DNA from 3 places in the Hahella sp. CR1 genome. Region 2 is predicted to be linked to each of the others. Evidence: predicted binding sites of a transcription regulator. Region 2 holds the regulator's gene; each other region holds the start of a gene.
The links. The regulator sigma-54, encoded in region 2, starts transcription at its own class of promoters, with help from an activator protein. The targets are predictions, from matches to a motif close to TGGCACNNNNNTTGCTNT.
Positions count from the first base shown of each region.

Region 1: a site for sigma-54 is predicted at 3,151-3,168, ahead of ONV78_RS14160 (PEP-CTERM sorting domain-containing protein). Genes of this name have one in related genera too.
Region 3: a site for sigma-54 is predicted at 2,917-2,934, ahead of ONV78_RS01220 (RtcB family protein). Genes of this name have one in related genera too.

Region 1 is NZ_JAPELK010000005.1:207,495-212,806, forward strand. It holds gene ONV78_RS14145 (alanyl-tRNA editing protein) at 1-429, opposite strand, end outside; gene ONV78_RS14150 (ATP-grasp domain-containing protein) at 509-1,336, opposite strand; gene ONV78_RS14155 (aldehyde dehydrogenase family protein) at 1,488-2,864, opposite strand; gene ONV78_RS14160 (PEP-CTERM sorting domain-containing protein) at 3,258-3,950, shown strand; gene ONV78_RS14165 (glutamine synthetase) at 4,052-5,312, opposite strand, start outside.
Region 2 is NZ_JAPELK010000004.1:34,876-40,187, forward strand. It holds gene ONV78_RS10725 (HPr family phosphocarrier protein) at 1-203, opposite strand, end outside; gene rapZ (RNase adapter RapZ) at 298-1,158, opposite strand; gene ptsN (PTS IIA-like nitrogen regulatory protein PtsN) at 1,185-1,649, opposite strand; gene raiA (ribosome-associated translation inhibitor RaiA) at 1,656-1,964, opposite strand; gene ONV78_RS10745 (RNA polymerase factor sigma-54) at 2,080-3,576, opposite strand; gene lptB (LPS export ABC transporter ATP-binding protein) at 3,699-4,424, opposite strand; gene lptA (lipopolysaccharide transport periplasmic protein LptA) at 4,421-4,945, opposite strand; gene lptC (LPS export ABC transporter periplasmic protein LptC) at 4,929-5,312, opposite strand, start outside.
Region 3 is NZ_JAPELK010000001.1:268,255-273,566, reverse strand. It holds gene ONV78_RS01235 (1-deoxy-D-xylulose-5-phosphate synthase) at 1-136, shown strand, start outside; gene ONV78_RS01230 (hypothetical protein) at 133-468, shown strand; gene rtcA (RNA 3'-terminal phosphate cyclase) at 537-1,538, opposite strand; gene ONV78_RS01220 (RtcB family protein) at 1,588-2,826, opposite strand; gene rtcR (RNA repair transcriptional activator RtcR) at 3,029-4,618, opposite strand; gene ONV78_RS01210 (sodium:alanine symporter family protein) at 4,795-5,312, opposite strand, start outside.

The DNA.
Region 1 (5,312 bases), on a different contig from region 2:
GGCGTCGATGTCCGGCAACAGAGGAGAAATGCTTTGAGGCCAGGAAAAGTCGATACGCGCCTTTTCCTCGGCGATATGCGCGCCAACTTTATCCACGCCGCCCAGCTTGCGATAGAACAGTTCGAGCACCAGCTCCGCTGCAAAGTGCAGCCGCATAAGGCGATACCGTCTTTCCCAGTCAATGGTGATTTCCACTGGGTCGCCAACCTGAAGCGCATGATCTTGCGGCAGCTCGTAAAAAATTTCCTGTTCTTCCTTGCGCGCGCTGATCACTCTGAAGCCGCCAATGGTCCCATGATCGCTTTCCTGACCGCCGGAAAATGCGTAAAAGATAGTTTCCTCAACCGTTACTACTGCGCCCTGGACGCCAGTGACGTAAGTGCTGAGAGTCGTGAGATAGGGGTCTTCCCAGAATATTTTTCTTGTCATACTTCTGCCTGAAAAAGTCCTTTAAACAGATACGCGGAATCTTCGCCAACCATTGCAGCGTTTGCAAGAGGGGAGGCGCTCAATGATCAGCCTGACTATTGCTTTTGACCTGCTCCAGGATATTGCGCCAAAGCTGTAGTGGGGGGATGCTGGCGTAACCAGATTCCTGGGCGTCGTTGCATTCGATGATGATCCAATGCCCTTGCCGGGTTTTGGCGATGTCGATAACCAGAAAGGGGACCTTCAAGCGCTCCGCGGCTTCCTGAGCAAGTTGTAAGCCCTGCTTCAGGTCAGGGGCGCTGTAATCCGAGGGCCAATACCTGCCACAGCCGACGCACTCACCATGCCACCAGAATGTCCTGTACTCCTGAGAGGGACTTATTTTTCCCGGAATACCGCCAGGGACGGGCTCCAGTGGGATGAACTCCCGTATCGCTATTTTCTGCCAATGCAGAATTTTGTCCCGCTGGTAACTGTCCACGATGCGTTGATAATCGTCCGGCCCGTGGGCGATAGATAGTTCTGGGTTGTGTCGGCTGGTTTGACGCGACCCTTTGATAAATACAGGCCAGCCAAACTGCTCTTCTATGCTCTCAGCTTCTGGGAATTGCTCTACACAAAGTGTCCTGGGCGTCATGTCCTTTATATAAGGCAGCCAGTGGGATAGCTCACTGGCTCGCAGAAATTCGTCTGGAGAGTTTACAGGCTGCAATCCCATGGCGGCCAACTCAGAGTACTTCTCTGCGTAGTTTTCGACTGCGCCAACCCTCAATATACACAGGGATGGCGACTCAAAAAAGCTGGGATGACTACACTGGAAAAACAGCTCGAAGTTAAAGTCATATATCGCTACATGGGTTTTGCTGTATATGACGTTAAGCGTATTTTCCAGTCGCAGAATATTCATGGGCGGGCAGAGCTCCACAGGTGTACAAATGAAGTTTCCAATTATCGGCGCTATCGCAAAGTGACAATAGGGTGTAAAGGCGCGACGGCTCAGCCGCCGCTTGATTTTATAATCTGAACACCCCTGAAACGAAAAGAAGTTATCTATCAGGCTAAGCCATACGCAAATAGTAAGACTTGGCTTGGGTGAGTTGCGTGTAGGCAAGTTCCGATAACAGTGAGCCGCATCCAGATTTCTTAACGCCCCCCCAGGCCAGGGCGGGGTCAATTTGAGTGCTTTGATTCATCAGCACTGCGCCAGTCTGCAGTTGCTCCCCAATTGCCTGGGCGCGTGCGGCGTCCTGGGTCCAAAGTGAGGTCCTCAATCCATAGAGGCTGTCGTTCATGTAGTGGATGGCTTCAGCGTCATCCTTCACCTTCATGACGCCCATAACTGGACCGAATGTTTCACTTGTCATCAACGCCATGGAATGATCGACATTCGTTAACACTTGTGGCGGCAAGTAGGCGGGGCCGAGGCTTGCGTCAGAGTAGTGAGTGTGCTCAATGCAAGGCGTTGCGCCCTGGGCGATAGCCGCGTCCAGTTGTGTTTTGACTTCCATGGCTTTTTGCGGACTCGCCATTGGCCCTAATGTAGTGGAGGGGTCCATCGGGTTCGCCAGTTTGTAGCGTTTAACTTCTGCAACCAGGGCGTCCAATATTTCATCATAGATGTCCTCGTGAGCGTAAATCCGGTTAATGGCGCGATTGGATTGCCCACAATTGAATAGTGCGCCATTAGCGATACCGGTGGCGCATATACGCAATGACGCATCGGATAAAACATAAGCAGGATTGTTGCCGCCTAACTCTATGGTTAGCTTTTTGAATGTTCCAGCGGCGGCGCGTTCAATGGCGACGCCTTTCGCACTGGAGCCCATAAAAGAGACATGGCTTATTCGTTGGTCGCTGATCAAGCGTAATGTATCTGCGTCGTTGACGTGTAAATGCTGAAATACGCCGTCTGGGAGCCCGGCCTCAAAAAAAATGTGAGAGAACCGCTCCGCACACAATAACGTTTGTATGGAATGTTTGAGAATAACGCAGTTGCCGGCCATGAGCGCAGGAATAATCGCATTGGCCGCGGCCAGGTATGGGTGATCCCAGGGGGCGACACACAATACTACGCCCAGAGGCTCGCGTCTCATATAACGGCGAAAGCCAGTTTTTGGTTGCGTTATTAGGTCTTCAAGATATCTTTCGGCGATATCAATCATGTACTCAGCGCAGACTTCCGCTTCTTTGATTTCCTGAGGCGTCTCTCGCACGGGACGGCCCATCAAGAGTGTAATCTCTGGAGCGATCTCCCGAGTTTGCGCCGCCAGTGCGGCAATGGCGAGACGGCAGTAGCGTGCTCGCTCTGTGATGGAGACTGTGCGCCAAATTCTTTGGGCGGTGAGTGCGCGTTCAAGCGCTGCGTGGATTTGCGTGTCCGTGGCTGGTTCCCTTTCCGCCACTAATGATCCGTCAATGGGTGAAATGATTCTCATGGTAGTTGCTTCCCTATGCTTGTCGTCGCAATAAATTTCCCTCTGCTCAGCTTTAATTATTGCAAATTACTGGGGGATGTCGCGGGGTTTTGTAAATCTTGTGGAACGTTTCCTATTTGAATTTGGGAGGTCTATGGAGAGATAGGAATAAAGGAAACGAGTTCCCGGTTTCATTATGCGTTAGAGTGTCGGTGCGGTATGCACTAGTTTCAGCAAATAGTCCATTATTTTTACATATCCAGTAAGACAAAAAAGCTTTGTCCTTATAAATCAAAGCTCTAAAAGTTGGCACGCGGGTTGCTATATAACGGGGACAATAAGGGCACGACTCTTCACTATAAAAACTAGCATTTACGCTAAATCAATTTAACCGACATTTGTTCAGAGGACATCATGAAGAAACTCGCATTTCTAGCAAGCCTTCCATTAATGCTGGGCGCGGCCAGCGCATACGCTATTCCTGCTTCTTACGGCACAGCTACTCACGACACAACTGCGTGGCAAGAACTGGCTGACGCGCCTAATGGCGATTCCTATGGCGTTTCCTGGACTACTGACGGCGGCGCAAGCTGGGGTCGTAACGATCTGACTGTTGGCCAAACTGTTCAATTCAAATTCAACGTTCACAAGCAAAACGTGGGTACTCACTACGCCGACCTGATGAAGGCCTGGATTGACTGGGACCAAAATGGCGTATTCGACGCTAGCGACGAAATTGCATACGGCGAACATAAACTGACTGATTTCGAGCCAGTTCTGGGTTCTTGGAAAGCGCCTACCAACCCTGACTTCTCTTTCTTCTCAAGCGAATACACGCTGACTAACGCTGACGTAGGCGATTTCTGGTTGCGCGCTATCGTAACCTGCAGCCACTCCATCACCAACATGTACGGCGGTACTTGGAATGACCAGTGGAAAACTGAATACACTGGTAGCTATGAAGATCGCATGACTCCAACTGGTCACTACTACCAAGGCGAAACTGAAGAGTGGAAAATCTCTGTTCACTCTGTACCTGAACCCACTACTTTCGCACTGTTGGGTCTGGGCCTGGTTGGCCTGGTAGCTAGAAAGCGCGCTAAATAATATTAGTCGTAGCTAGCTTTGATGATCTTGGATCGGAGGGAGGATCTTTTCCTCCGATCCAGACATCTACACACTTCTTCTCTCTTAGCTGACGTTTATACTCAGATTATCTCGAAGTAGCGTTCCAGCTCCCACATTGAAATATATTTCCTGTACTCCCGCTCCTCCCACTCGCGAGTTGCTGCAAAGTGTTCGACAAAAGGGGAACCAAAGAAGTCTCTGGCCATCTGGCAGTTTTTCAGACGTTGCGCAGCGTCCCATAAAGTCGATGGAAGCTGCAGATGCTCAGGAAAAGCCTGATCGTAGGCGTTGCCCTCCACCATACATTCAGGTTCAAGTTTGTTTTCCATTCCCCACAAACCCGATGCAATAACTGCTGCGAGGATGATATAGGGATTGGCGTCGGCGGCGCCAATTCGATACTCCAAACGTTGGGACTGTACGTCTCCAGGAATGACTCGGATAGCGCAGGTTCTGTTATCTATGCCAACGCTGGCTTCTGTAGGAGCCCAAAACCCAGGAATGAGTCTTCGATAAGAGTTAACCGTGGGAGCAATCATCGCCATCAGTTCAGGCATCAGCTTTTGTTGGCCTGCAATGAAATGGCGCATCGTGGCGCTCATGTTGGCTTCTCTTTCTCCATCATAAAAAAGATTCAGCCCTTTATCGTCTTTTAGAGATAAGTGTATGTGGCCGCTTTGTCCTGGGTAGTCTTTAGACCACTTGGCCATGAAGGTGGCCATCTTGCCCTGCTTTTGCAGCGCAATTTTGGTAAACGTTTTAAATAATGCCGCTTTATCGGCTGCGTTAATTGCTTCATCGTGGGTAATCGCCGCTTCAAGGACGCCGGGGCCGGTTTCCTCGTGAAGGCCCTCAAGAGGAAAGTCCATATCATCCGCCAATTGCAGCAGGCTCAAATAGATATCTGACTCCACACTGTTGCGGATGACGGAATAACCGAATTCTGACGGCGCTATGGGAGTGAGGCCTTGGAAAGATTTCTCTCGAATACTGTGAGGCGTCTCTTCAAAAACAAAGAATTCATATTCAAAACCGCAATCGACTTCCAGCCCCATGTCTCTTGCTTTCGCCACCACTCTTTTGAGCAGGCCGCGAGGGCAGATTGCTTCTGCCTGATCAGCAAATTCAGCGAGGAAGAATACGCCGCCGCTTTCAAGAGGTAATGTACGGCAGCTGGAGGGGATAATACGCACTTGCGCATCAGGGTAGCCTGTATGCCAGCCAGTGTAGGCGACATTGTCATAAAGCTGATCTTTTACGTCCCAGCCCAGAACAACATCACAGAAGCCAAATCCTTTGTTCAATGACGATAAAAACTTGTCTCGCGACATGTATTTGCCG
Region 2 (5,312 bases):
GGACCTTCTATTTTCAGTGTAAGAAGCGTTCCTTTGCTGGCGGCGAGCATCATGACCGCCATTATACTTTTTCCGTCAACTTCCTGGCCTTCTTTGGCTACTCTGATCTTACTGGCGAATCGGCCGCTGGTGGACACGAATTTGGCCGCCGCTCGGGCGTGCAGGCCAAGCTTATTAATAATAGTGACTTGTTCCTGGATCATGGGGCGCGATGAGTATAAAAGATTGAAGTTTCCTGAATGTTGGATTCAGGCCGGTTTAATTGTTAAGCGACAGTGGCTTCTTATTGTTAAAACCTTATTGCGCCAGCTCTTTGTGGCGCACTTGGACATTATCATATTTTTTCTTGAAATGCTCTCCCAGGCACTCGCAGATATAGACGGAGCGGTGTTGCCCGCCAGTGCAGCCGATGCTGATCGTCATATAGGTGCGGTTGCTGTTCTGGAAGTGCGGAATCCAGGTCTCAAGAAAACTGATAATGTGCTGCAGCATCTGTTCCGGTTCCGGATGCTGCTTTAGGAATTCGATGATTTCCTGATCAGTGCCTTTGTAGCCGCGCAGCGCGGTGTCCCAGTAAGGATTGGGAAGACAGCGCACGTCAAATACCATGTCGGAATCCGATGGTACGCCATGCTTGAAGCCGAAAGACTGGAAGAGTAGGGCCAATTCCTGGGTTTTATGCCCGATAACCCTGATCTTAACCTGATCCCGTAACTGGTAAATGGAGAGATCGCTGGTGTCTATATAGAGGTTCGCCAGGGTGGCGATCGGCTCCAGCAGCTGTTTCTCTTTGGCGATGGCTTCTTTCAGTGATGTGCTTTTACTGCTGAGCGGGTGCTTGCGACGCGTTGCATGAAAACGTTTGATTAAGGTGGCGTCATTGGCGTCAAGATAGATGATTTCCACATCGATATTATGCGCCTGCAGAGTGGCGTAAATTGACGGGAAATCCGACAGGTCTCTATAAAGATTGCGGGCGTCTATGCTGACGGCGAGTTGCTGATTCTGGGTTTTCCCCTGGTCCAGCACCTCTTGGGTGAGAGGCGAGAGGAGACCGATAGGCAGGTTATCGATGCAGTAATAGCCCATGTCCTCCAGAACATGGAGCGCCGTACTTTTTCCGGAGCCTGAACGACCACTTACGATAATCAGCTTCATGTCTTCCTCTTTCCATCGAAGCTGGATTATTTCTCCAGCACCCTCCTGAACAGGGTTTCGTCGTTGTCACAGTCGCGTAGGTGTTCGCAGAAGCGACGGTCATTGAATTTCTGGGCCAGCTGGCTCAGAAGGTCCAAGTGTTCGCTGGTGGCCTCTTGAGGCACGATCAGAACGAACAGCAGGTCCACAGGTTCGTTGTCTATGGCGTCAAAAGGGATTTTGTCCTTGAGTGTAAGCAAGGCCCCTATGATGCGGTCGCAGTTTTCCAGGCGGCAATGAGGTATTGCGATACCCTGGCCGATACCAGTGCTGCCGAGTCTTTCACGGCATATCAGGTTGGTAAAAATGGCGTTCTCGTCCAAAAACGGAAAATGTTGCGCAATCAGATTGGCGATATATTCGAGAACGCGCTTCTTACTCGAGCCCGACACCCCACAGCGTGTGAGGGCGGGCGAGATAATTGACTCAATAGTTAGTGTGGTTTGGGCCATGTTCTGTTATCTGGCGGATGCGCCGTGCATCCGATCAACGTGCTTCTCTTTGTGTTTGAGGATCTGGCGGTCTAATTTGTCCACCAGTGCGTCAATTGACGCGTACATATCTTCGTGTTCAGCATTGGCATGCAGGTCAGCGCCGCTTATGTGCATGGTTGCTTCCGCAATCTGACGCTGTTTTTGAATGGAGAGCGTAACTTGGACATTACTGATACTGTCGAAGTGTCGTTCGAGCTTGTCGAACTTGTTGTTAACGTAGTCTTTTAGTGCTTCAGTTAACTCGACTTGATGTCCGGTGATGTTCATTTGCATACTTTGCTCCTAATGCCAATATACGGTGCATTATGAATTTTGCACTTCCATGAAAAATACTAGCACATCCAATTTGTGACTATTTGATTTAAGTCTTATGCCTGTATTCCTCCTTTTAAATTAATCGCTTACGTTCATTGGAAGGCGGAATGGAAAGCGCCTCCCGGTACTTTGCGATCGTGCGACGGGCGACGTTGATGCCCTGGTCGCCAAGCAGCGCAGCAATTTTGCTGTCGCTCAATGGTTTCTTCGGTGATTCCGCCGCGACTAACTTCTTGATAATAGCTCTAATAGCGGTCGAAGAACACTCGCCACCCGTGTCTGTGCTGACATGGCTGGAGAAAAAGTACTTCAGCTCAAATACGCCGCGAGGAGTGTGCATGTATTTCTGGGTGGTCACCCGGGAAATCGTCGACTCATGCATCTCCACCGCCTCCGCAATATCGTGCAGCACCAGTGGCTTCATCGCCTCTTCGCCGTACTCAAGGAATCCTTGCTGATGTTCGACGATTTGTGAAGCGACTTTCAACAGAGTTTCATTACGGCTTTGCAAGCTTTTGATAAACCAGCGCGCTTCCTGTAACTGGTCGCGTAAATAAGTGTTGTCTGAGCTGTTGTCCGCGCGTCTCACCAAACCTGCATAGCCAGGGTTGATACGAATCTTGGGAGCGATTTCAGGGTTCAGCTCAACCAGCCAGCGGCCGTTGGCTTTTTTGACGATAACGTCAGGAACCACGTATTCGGTATTGCTTTCCTGAATGCCTTCGCCCGGTCTTGGGTTCAGGCTTTGAATCAGTTTGAGAACTTCCCGCAGATCGTCTTCTTTCAGGCGGCTGCGGCGCATCAACTGGGCGTAGTCGCGGTTGCCAAGCAGATTGATATAGTGGCTGACCACCAGCTTGGCCTGACCCAACCAGGGGGTGTCTTTAGGCAGTTGATTCAACTGACTCAGCAGGCAGTCCTGCAAGTTGCAAGTGGCGACTCCAGGAGGATCGAATTGCTGCACTCGCTTTAAGACGGCGCGTACTTCGTCCAGCTCAATTTCTTCTTCCCCCTCAGTTTGCAGTCCGCCATGAATTTCGTCTGGAGTGAGGGAGAGATAGCCATCAGTATTGACTGCATCAATTATCGCAACAGCGATCATGCGGTCAATGTCGGACATGGGGGTAAGGTTCAGTTGCCAGAGAAGGTGGTCTTGCAGGGTTTCGCCTTTGCTATTGCGGGATTCGAAGTCGTATTCGTCATCTTCGCCGCCGCTGTAGCTGCTTGATCCGCTCTGGAAGACATCATCCCAGGCGGTATCGACGGGGAGGTCGTTCGGAATGGAATCGGACCAGTTGTCCTCTTCGGCGAATCCTCCTTCATCCATGCCCGACTCTTGCGTTCGCTCCTTGCTGGAGTTATTGGCGAGCATGTCGCTGATCGTATCGTTCTGAACGTGGTTGGGAGATTCGTCTTCTTCAGACACTTCCAGCATGGGGTTGGACTCAAGCGCTTGTTGAATCTCCTGCTGTAAATCCAGTGTTGAAAGCTGCAAAAGTTTTATTGCTTGTTGCAGTTGCGGGGTCATGGTCAGCTGTTGACCCAGCTTTAACTGCAATGAAGTTTTCATAACCATCTGATGCTTACCACCGATTCAGGCACAGATCTTGTGAGTTTTTCATAGTTATTAGGTGCTTTAATCCTAAGCTCTTGAGCCTTGAGGTCCATCTGAGATGGAAGCCGCCGGTTAAACTAAAGTTTGAACTGGTCACCCAGATAGACCTCTCTAACCTTTGGGTTGGCAAGGATATCACTTGGGGCGCCGCTTGCGATAATAAATCCTTCACTGACAATATAGGCGCGTTCACAAATATCCAAGGTCTCGCGCACATTATGGTCTGTAATTAAAACGCCGATGCCGCGCTTTTTGAGATGCTCGATAATCTGCTTGATATCATTGACGGAAATAGGATCCACCCCGGCGAAAGGCTCATCCAATAAGACAAACTTTGGCTCCGTAGCCAGCGCGCGAGCGATTTCCACGCGTCGACGCTCGCCCCCCGAGAGACTCATGCCAAGGCTTTTACGAATATGGGTGATGTGAAATTCCTGCAGCAGCTCTTCCATCTTAAGCTTACGCTCCTTGCGGCTCAGATCCGCTCTGGTCTCAAGGATGGCGTAGATGTTGTCCTCTACGGACAGCTTTCTGAAGACCGAAGCTTCCTGCGGCAGATAGCCAATGCCCTTGCGCGCTCTCCCGTGCATAGGCAGGCCGGTGATTTCCGTTTCGTCAATAAATACGCTGCCTTTGTCGCTGGGGATGAGTCCTACCACCATGTAGAAGCAGGTAGTCTTCCCAGCGCCGTTAGGGCCGAGGAGGCCCACGATTTCGCCGCTGCGAATTTCAACGGACACATCTTTTACTACGGGCCGTTTCTTGTAGGCCTTGGCCAGATTTCTGGCGGTGAGAGTGCTCATTGTTTATTAGATTTGGGCGGATGATAGATAATTTCAACCTGCTCGGTTTGATTGCCCGATGAGGCTCCCTTTGCCGTGACTAAACGCTTGTCTGTGAAATAAATAATTTCTTCGCCTTCCACTGAGCTGTTGTCCTGAAGAATGCGTGCATGGTTACGCATAACGACTTTACTCTGGCTACGGTCATAGTCCATGTTTTCTGCGTAAGCGTGAGTTTCAGTTTGTTTTTCTTGGTCAAACTGCACTAAGTGAGCGGGTTTGCCGGTCGCCTGGAAGCGGCTGATGCCATTGTCGTCGGTGTATAAAATGACTTTGTCCGCCTCGATGCTGGATTTGCCCTGGATAATAACGACATTGCCGATATAGGTGTCGATGCCTTTCTGGCCATCTCTCTCCCAGCGTCCCGCTTTGATGCGCACCGGTTCGTCACTGCCGTTAAGAAGGTCCAATGCATGGCTAAGCGGGGCGAAAATAAGGCCCAATAACAGCGCCGCGGTGAATAGTTTACTTGGGTTGTGCATAAACGCCGGTTACCTGAGAAAGTAATACAATAAGCTTTTTATCAATGTCCGCCTCCATTCCGACAGCGGTTAACTGATTGATATTTGAAGTTATCTTAACGGGTTGATCGGTGCTGATAAAGCGTGACTTGTTGTTGTAGTCGAGCGCTTGCGTTTGCATAAGAATCGGCGCTCCGTCGTTGGAGGCTCCATTTACTTCCACGTCTCCACGCAGTTTCAGGGTGTCCTGCTTGATCAGCAGTTCGCCTTCCAGAGACTCCACATGCCAGCTTTTCTCCCCTTGCTGGAAGATCTCCAGATTGGGGCGCGTCAGTACGCCGGTGTCTGTATCGGGATAGTGCTTCGCCAGTTGGCTTTGCAGGCGGCT
Region 3 (5,312 bases), on a different contig from region 2:
AAGCGGTGACGAATATTGGATTTCTGGTCCAAGAAAGGACCGTAGTGACCGTTTGTATGGTGGCAATGACGGAGTAGTGGTGGATGAGGACATTGCGCAGGAATACTTTGCGTACGTGAGTGGCGCTCTTAAATGATTGAGTTTTCAGAACATAATCGGAACGCACAAGCTCTGGCGCTGCATTATGCGCGCAGTCTGGGAGATGATTATGTGGTGGCGGTCATGTCTTCGCAGGCGGAGATCGCCACGTCTGAAGAGGCGCTAAGGGTGGCGGCCTGCTTTTGGGAAATGACCGATCTGGCGGTTGAAGACGATAATGCGGAGCGCACAGTCGACGGCATCGACGATCTGCAGTTCTGGATGTATAAACTGTTTAATCAGGTTTATGGCTATCTAACCAAAGCGGGCTTTATTGATGAATGGAAACAGGCTTCCCGAGAGCAATATCAAGAAGGGTCTTATCAATAGAAAGCTGCAATCAAAATAAGGAGAGGCGGGGCTCCTCTCCTTTAGTATTTCCATGAATAGTCGCTTCATCACACCATCCACATGATGGCTCCGTCACATTCTATTTTGCGTGACGTGAACAGTTCGATGACTTCCGCATTGGTCTGGGCGTGCAGAGACCATTCTGAAATGGAGAACCTGCCGCCTCCGGCCACCAGCATGGGCAGCATCATCTGATCCGTCAGATGCTCATCCAAGACCGCGTTGCTGTCCAGGTAGGTTTTCACCTTCTGGCTGAGCAACTTGGACACCAGCTCCGCCCGTCTTCGCACCTGACCCAGTTCGGAAAGACAGATACGATGGCCGTCGAATTGCAGGTCCACCGCCAGCAGATTGCCGGCGCAGCCTGCTTCCGGCTTGCGTTGCCGTGACTCATGCACCGGGTGTTCGCGCAAAGATAAGTACGCCTGTACTTCCCGCTCTCCCACCTTGCCGGGAATGTTATAGCAGTAGGCGGTCAGGCGGCTGTGGTTCAGCTCGCCGCGCTCTAGCCGCTCAATCGGCTGCAAAGCTTCCGGCTGTATGCGAATGCGCCATTTACCGCCGCCAGCGGGCATAAAGCCCCAACGCTCTGTTTCCACTTCGATTTTAGCTCCCATATCCCGCAGCAGCGGCAGGAAGGAGCGTTCAATTTCCGTAAGAGGCGGTGCGAACGGGTTATGGGTGCCGCCGCCGAATTCCACGGTAGAGGCTCCTTCCGCCTGTAACAGAGGCAGTAATACGGTTTGGAACACCAGCGCCGTGCTGCCTGCGCTACCCACATCGAATTTGTAGTCGCCGCCCTTTATCGGGCCGGGTTTGAACGTCAACCGGGAGGAGCCCAGTTCCGCCCCGTCTACTTTGGCGCCGCATATCGCCTGGGCGGCCTTAACGCAGGTCAGATGCTGACGCATCAGGCCTGGTTTGGGGCGCTTGCCGCGAATATGGTTAATTTCTATTTCTTTGCCGTACAGCATGGCCAGGGTCAGGGAGGATCTCAGAATCTGTCCTCCACCTTCGCCCATGCGTCCGTCTATTACTACTTTATCCATCTTAAATACCGTACAACTTATTGCGTCAGCGGCATGACGCCGCCTCTCTTCAACCTTTTACGCAAACCACCTGTCTCAGCGTATGCACGACTTCAACCAGGTCGGACTGCGCCGCCATCACGGCGTCGATGTCTTTGTAAGCGGAAGGCGTTTCGTCCACTACCGCCGCGTCTTTTCGGCATTCCACATGCGCTGTGGCGCGAGCGTGCTCTTCTACGGATACGCGCTTTTTCGCCTCGGTGCGGGACATCACTCTTCCTGCGCCATGGCTACAGCTACAGAAGCTTTCCGCGTTGCCTTTTCCGCGTACGATGTAGGAACGGGCTCCCATGCTGCCTGGGATAATACCCAGCTGGCCTTCCTGTGCGCTTACTGCGCCTTTTCGGGTCAACCACACGTTTTTCCCGTAGTGGTTTTCCTTCTGCACATAGTTATGGTGACAGTTCACCGCTTCCAGCTCGGCGATTACCGGCTTGTTCAACGTAACCGCCAAGGCGTTCAGCGCCCGTTGCATCATCGCCTCACGGTTGATGCGCGCGAAATCCTGCGCCCAGCCAACGGCTTGCACATAGTCGTTGAAGTAATCGGTTCCCTCCGCCAGATAGGCCAGATCTTTATCCGGCAGGTTTACGAAGAAACGCTCCATTTCCTTCTTCGCCAGCTTGATGAAATGCTCGCCGATACGATTCCCAACGCCGCGGGAACCTGAGTGCAGCATAATCCATACGTCGTTATTCTCATCCAGACACACTTCGATGAAGTGATTACCGGTACCCAGGGTTCCCAGGTGGTTCACGTTGTTGGTGTTTTTCAAAACCGGGTGCTTTTCGCACAGGATTTTAAAGCGATCCGCCAGTTCATGAGTCCAACGAGCGCCTACATCCTCTGGAATATCATGCCAGGAACCCCGGTCGCGTCGTCCTGGCTGACGGCCATGGGGTATCGCCGCTTCTATCGCGCTACGTAGCGCTCCCAAAGAATCCGGCAACTGCGTTGCATGCACGTCGGTTTTCACCGCCATCATTCCGCAACCAATATCCACTCCCACCGCAGCGGGAATAATGGCGCCGGAAGTGGGAATAACAGAGCCGATGGTCGCGCCTTTACCTAAGTGCACGTCCGGCATCGCAGCCACCCACTTATGAATAAACGGCAGGGACGCAATGTTTCTTAATTGCTTACGCGCTTCCGGTTCGAATGGAACGCCGTTGGTCCAGCTTTTGATCGGAACGCCTTTTTCTACGTTAGTTACTTCGTAGGGCATTTGGGGTTTTGTGCTTTGCATCATTCTCAAACCTTTTTGGTGGGACTCGCTTGTCCCGGAGCAACTGTATTTGGATGAATCGCCTTGCAGCAGGTTCATCTCGATACCATTACTATTACAAAAGCTGGGCCAACTTTTCTCATATACTTAACTATATGAAAAATAAGAATATATATAAAATTGTCGAAATATGTCGTTGAAGAGATATATCTATTTAGATAGAGATTTATGTTTTTAGATTATCGAATTCCAGATCGAACTTACTCAGATACTGCCGTAGACGATGAGAGTCGTTACTGGAGCTTTTACGCAATCTTGAGCGGTTGAAGAGCTGGCGTCCCGCCTCAGACAAAGAGCGGCTGTCACGACAGAGCGCAATCACACTGCGTAACTGATATTGGTCGAAGGCGTCAATTTCCGCCACCTGTTCAGGGGACAGGTAGTCTTCCAATGGCGGCAGAGACTCCTGAGCGCTGCTGCGTCGCCAGAATCGCCGTAGACGCTCGCACTCTTCATCCACCAGCGTTTCGTTGATGCGACCGCCTTCAGAGAGTGTGGCCATACGCTGTACACAGGCGTTCAGGTCGCGGAAATTGCCCTGCCATAAGGAGTCCGGCTGTTGGGCGAAATGCAGGAATCTGGCACGGGCGGCTTTATTGAAGCTGACCTTATGACCTAGCTGCTGCTCGGCTTTTTGCAGCTCATACTCCAGGTTAGGCTCTATGTCTTCGCGACGGTCTTTTAATCCGGGGAGTTCATAACTCCACAAATTGATGCGGGTTAACAGGTCCTCCCGAAAGCTGCCGTTGTCGACCTGTTTCTGCAGATCGCGATTGGTGCCGGCAATAAGCTGGAAGTCGCTGTGCGCAGGGTTGTCTGAACCGACGGGGTAGAAGCGCTTCTCTTCGATGGCGTGTAACAACATCGCCTGTTCATCCAGGCCCAGTTCGCCGATTTCATCCAAGAACAGCAATCCTTGATCGGCTTTGGCGAGCAGGCCCTTGCGAGCGGTTTGTGCGCCGGTGAATGCGCCCTTGTTGTGGCCAAACAGCGCCGACATAGCGCTGTCGCCACGTAGCGTGGCGCAGTTGACTGACACAAATTCACCTCTGACGGAGCCGCGGATTTTCTTCAGCTCAAAAATCTTGCCAGCGAGCTGGGATTTGCCTGCCCCAGTGGGGCCGGTGATCAGAATCGGCGCCTGGGAGCGAATCGCCACTCGCTCGATTTGCTGGATCATGGCGTTGAAGCGGGCGTTGCGGGTGGCGATGCCTGACTTGAGAAACTCTGTCCCTTCCAACTGCTGGCGCTTGAAGCGTGAACTGATGGCGTCGTATTTGGAGAGGTCGAGATCAATCAGATGATATTTCCCTGCGGCGACGCGTTCGCCTCTGTCTGGAGAGGTCTGCAAAATCTGCGCGGGAATGTAATTCGCTTCACATAGCAGGAACCAGCAAATCTGCGCAACATGGGTGCCGGTGGTGATATGCAGTAGATAACGCTCTTCATCTGGCTTGAAAGGATAGTTTTCGGCGAAATCCAGCAACGTGCTGTAAACCTGTTCGAAGTCCCAGGGATCGCTGAAACTGACCTGGCGCAGGCTCACTTCTGTATCCGGCGATACAGTCTCGATATCCGCGCCCACGTTATTGGCCAGGCGTGAGTCTCTGGCGTCATGCAGCAGCTCTATGCGATCAATCAGCAGGTCCTGTTGCATGAATATGCCGACGGTCGGCCGCCAGGTTTCCCAGCGCGCAGGCCCCTTGCCGCGTTTATCCATGGTGGTGCCCAGCAGACCGATGACTACGTTTTTCATATGATCTTTTTCGATAAATGGTTACAGACAGCGATCATATTCTCCGAAGGCCGCGAGGAAGGCAACTTGATAGCTGGAGTGTATGTTTGCAGGGATTAAGGTGGAGAGGGGTGGGAAGTCTATGGATGAGTATAAAAAAGGCCGCACAGAGGCGGCCACAGGGGTTTATGAGATCGTTAAGTTCTAACCGCCGCCATTTTGACGGTGGCGAAATGCTCATTGGTCAACTTGACCAGAATGGGCGACAACAGCAATAGCGACAGCAGGTTGGGGATGGCCATGAAAGCGTTGAAGACATCGCCGACCAACCAGACGAATTCCAGCTGCGCCAGCGCGCCGATCATGACGCACAGGGTGCTTAGCAGACGGTAAGGAATAATCGCGGCGGAGCCCATCAAGTACTCCCAGCATTTCTCGCCGTAATAAGCCCAACCGAGGATGGTGGTGAAGGCGAAAACGATCAACTGGATCGCCAGCAGATATTCGCCGAATCCCGGCATCGCCGCGGCAAATGCGCTGGCGGTGAGCGCTGCGCCGGACACGCCGCTTTCCCAGACGCCGCTGGTGATCAACGCCAGGCCGGTCAGGGTGCAGACAATAATGGTGTCGATGAAAGTACCCATCATGCCGATAAGACCAGAGGTCACCGGGTCAGAGGTTTTCCCCGCCGCCTGCGCGATACCTGCGGTGCCAA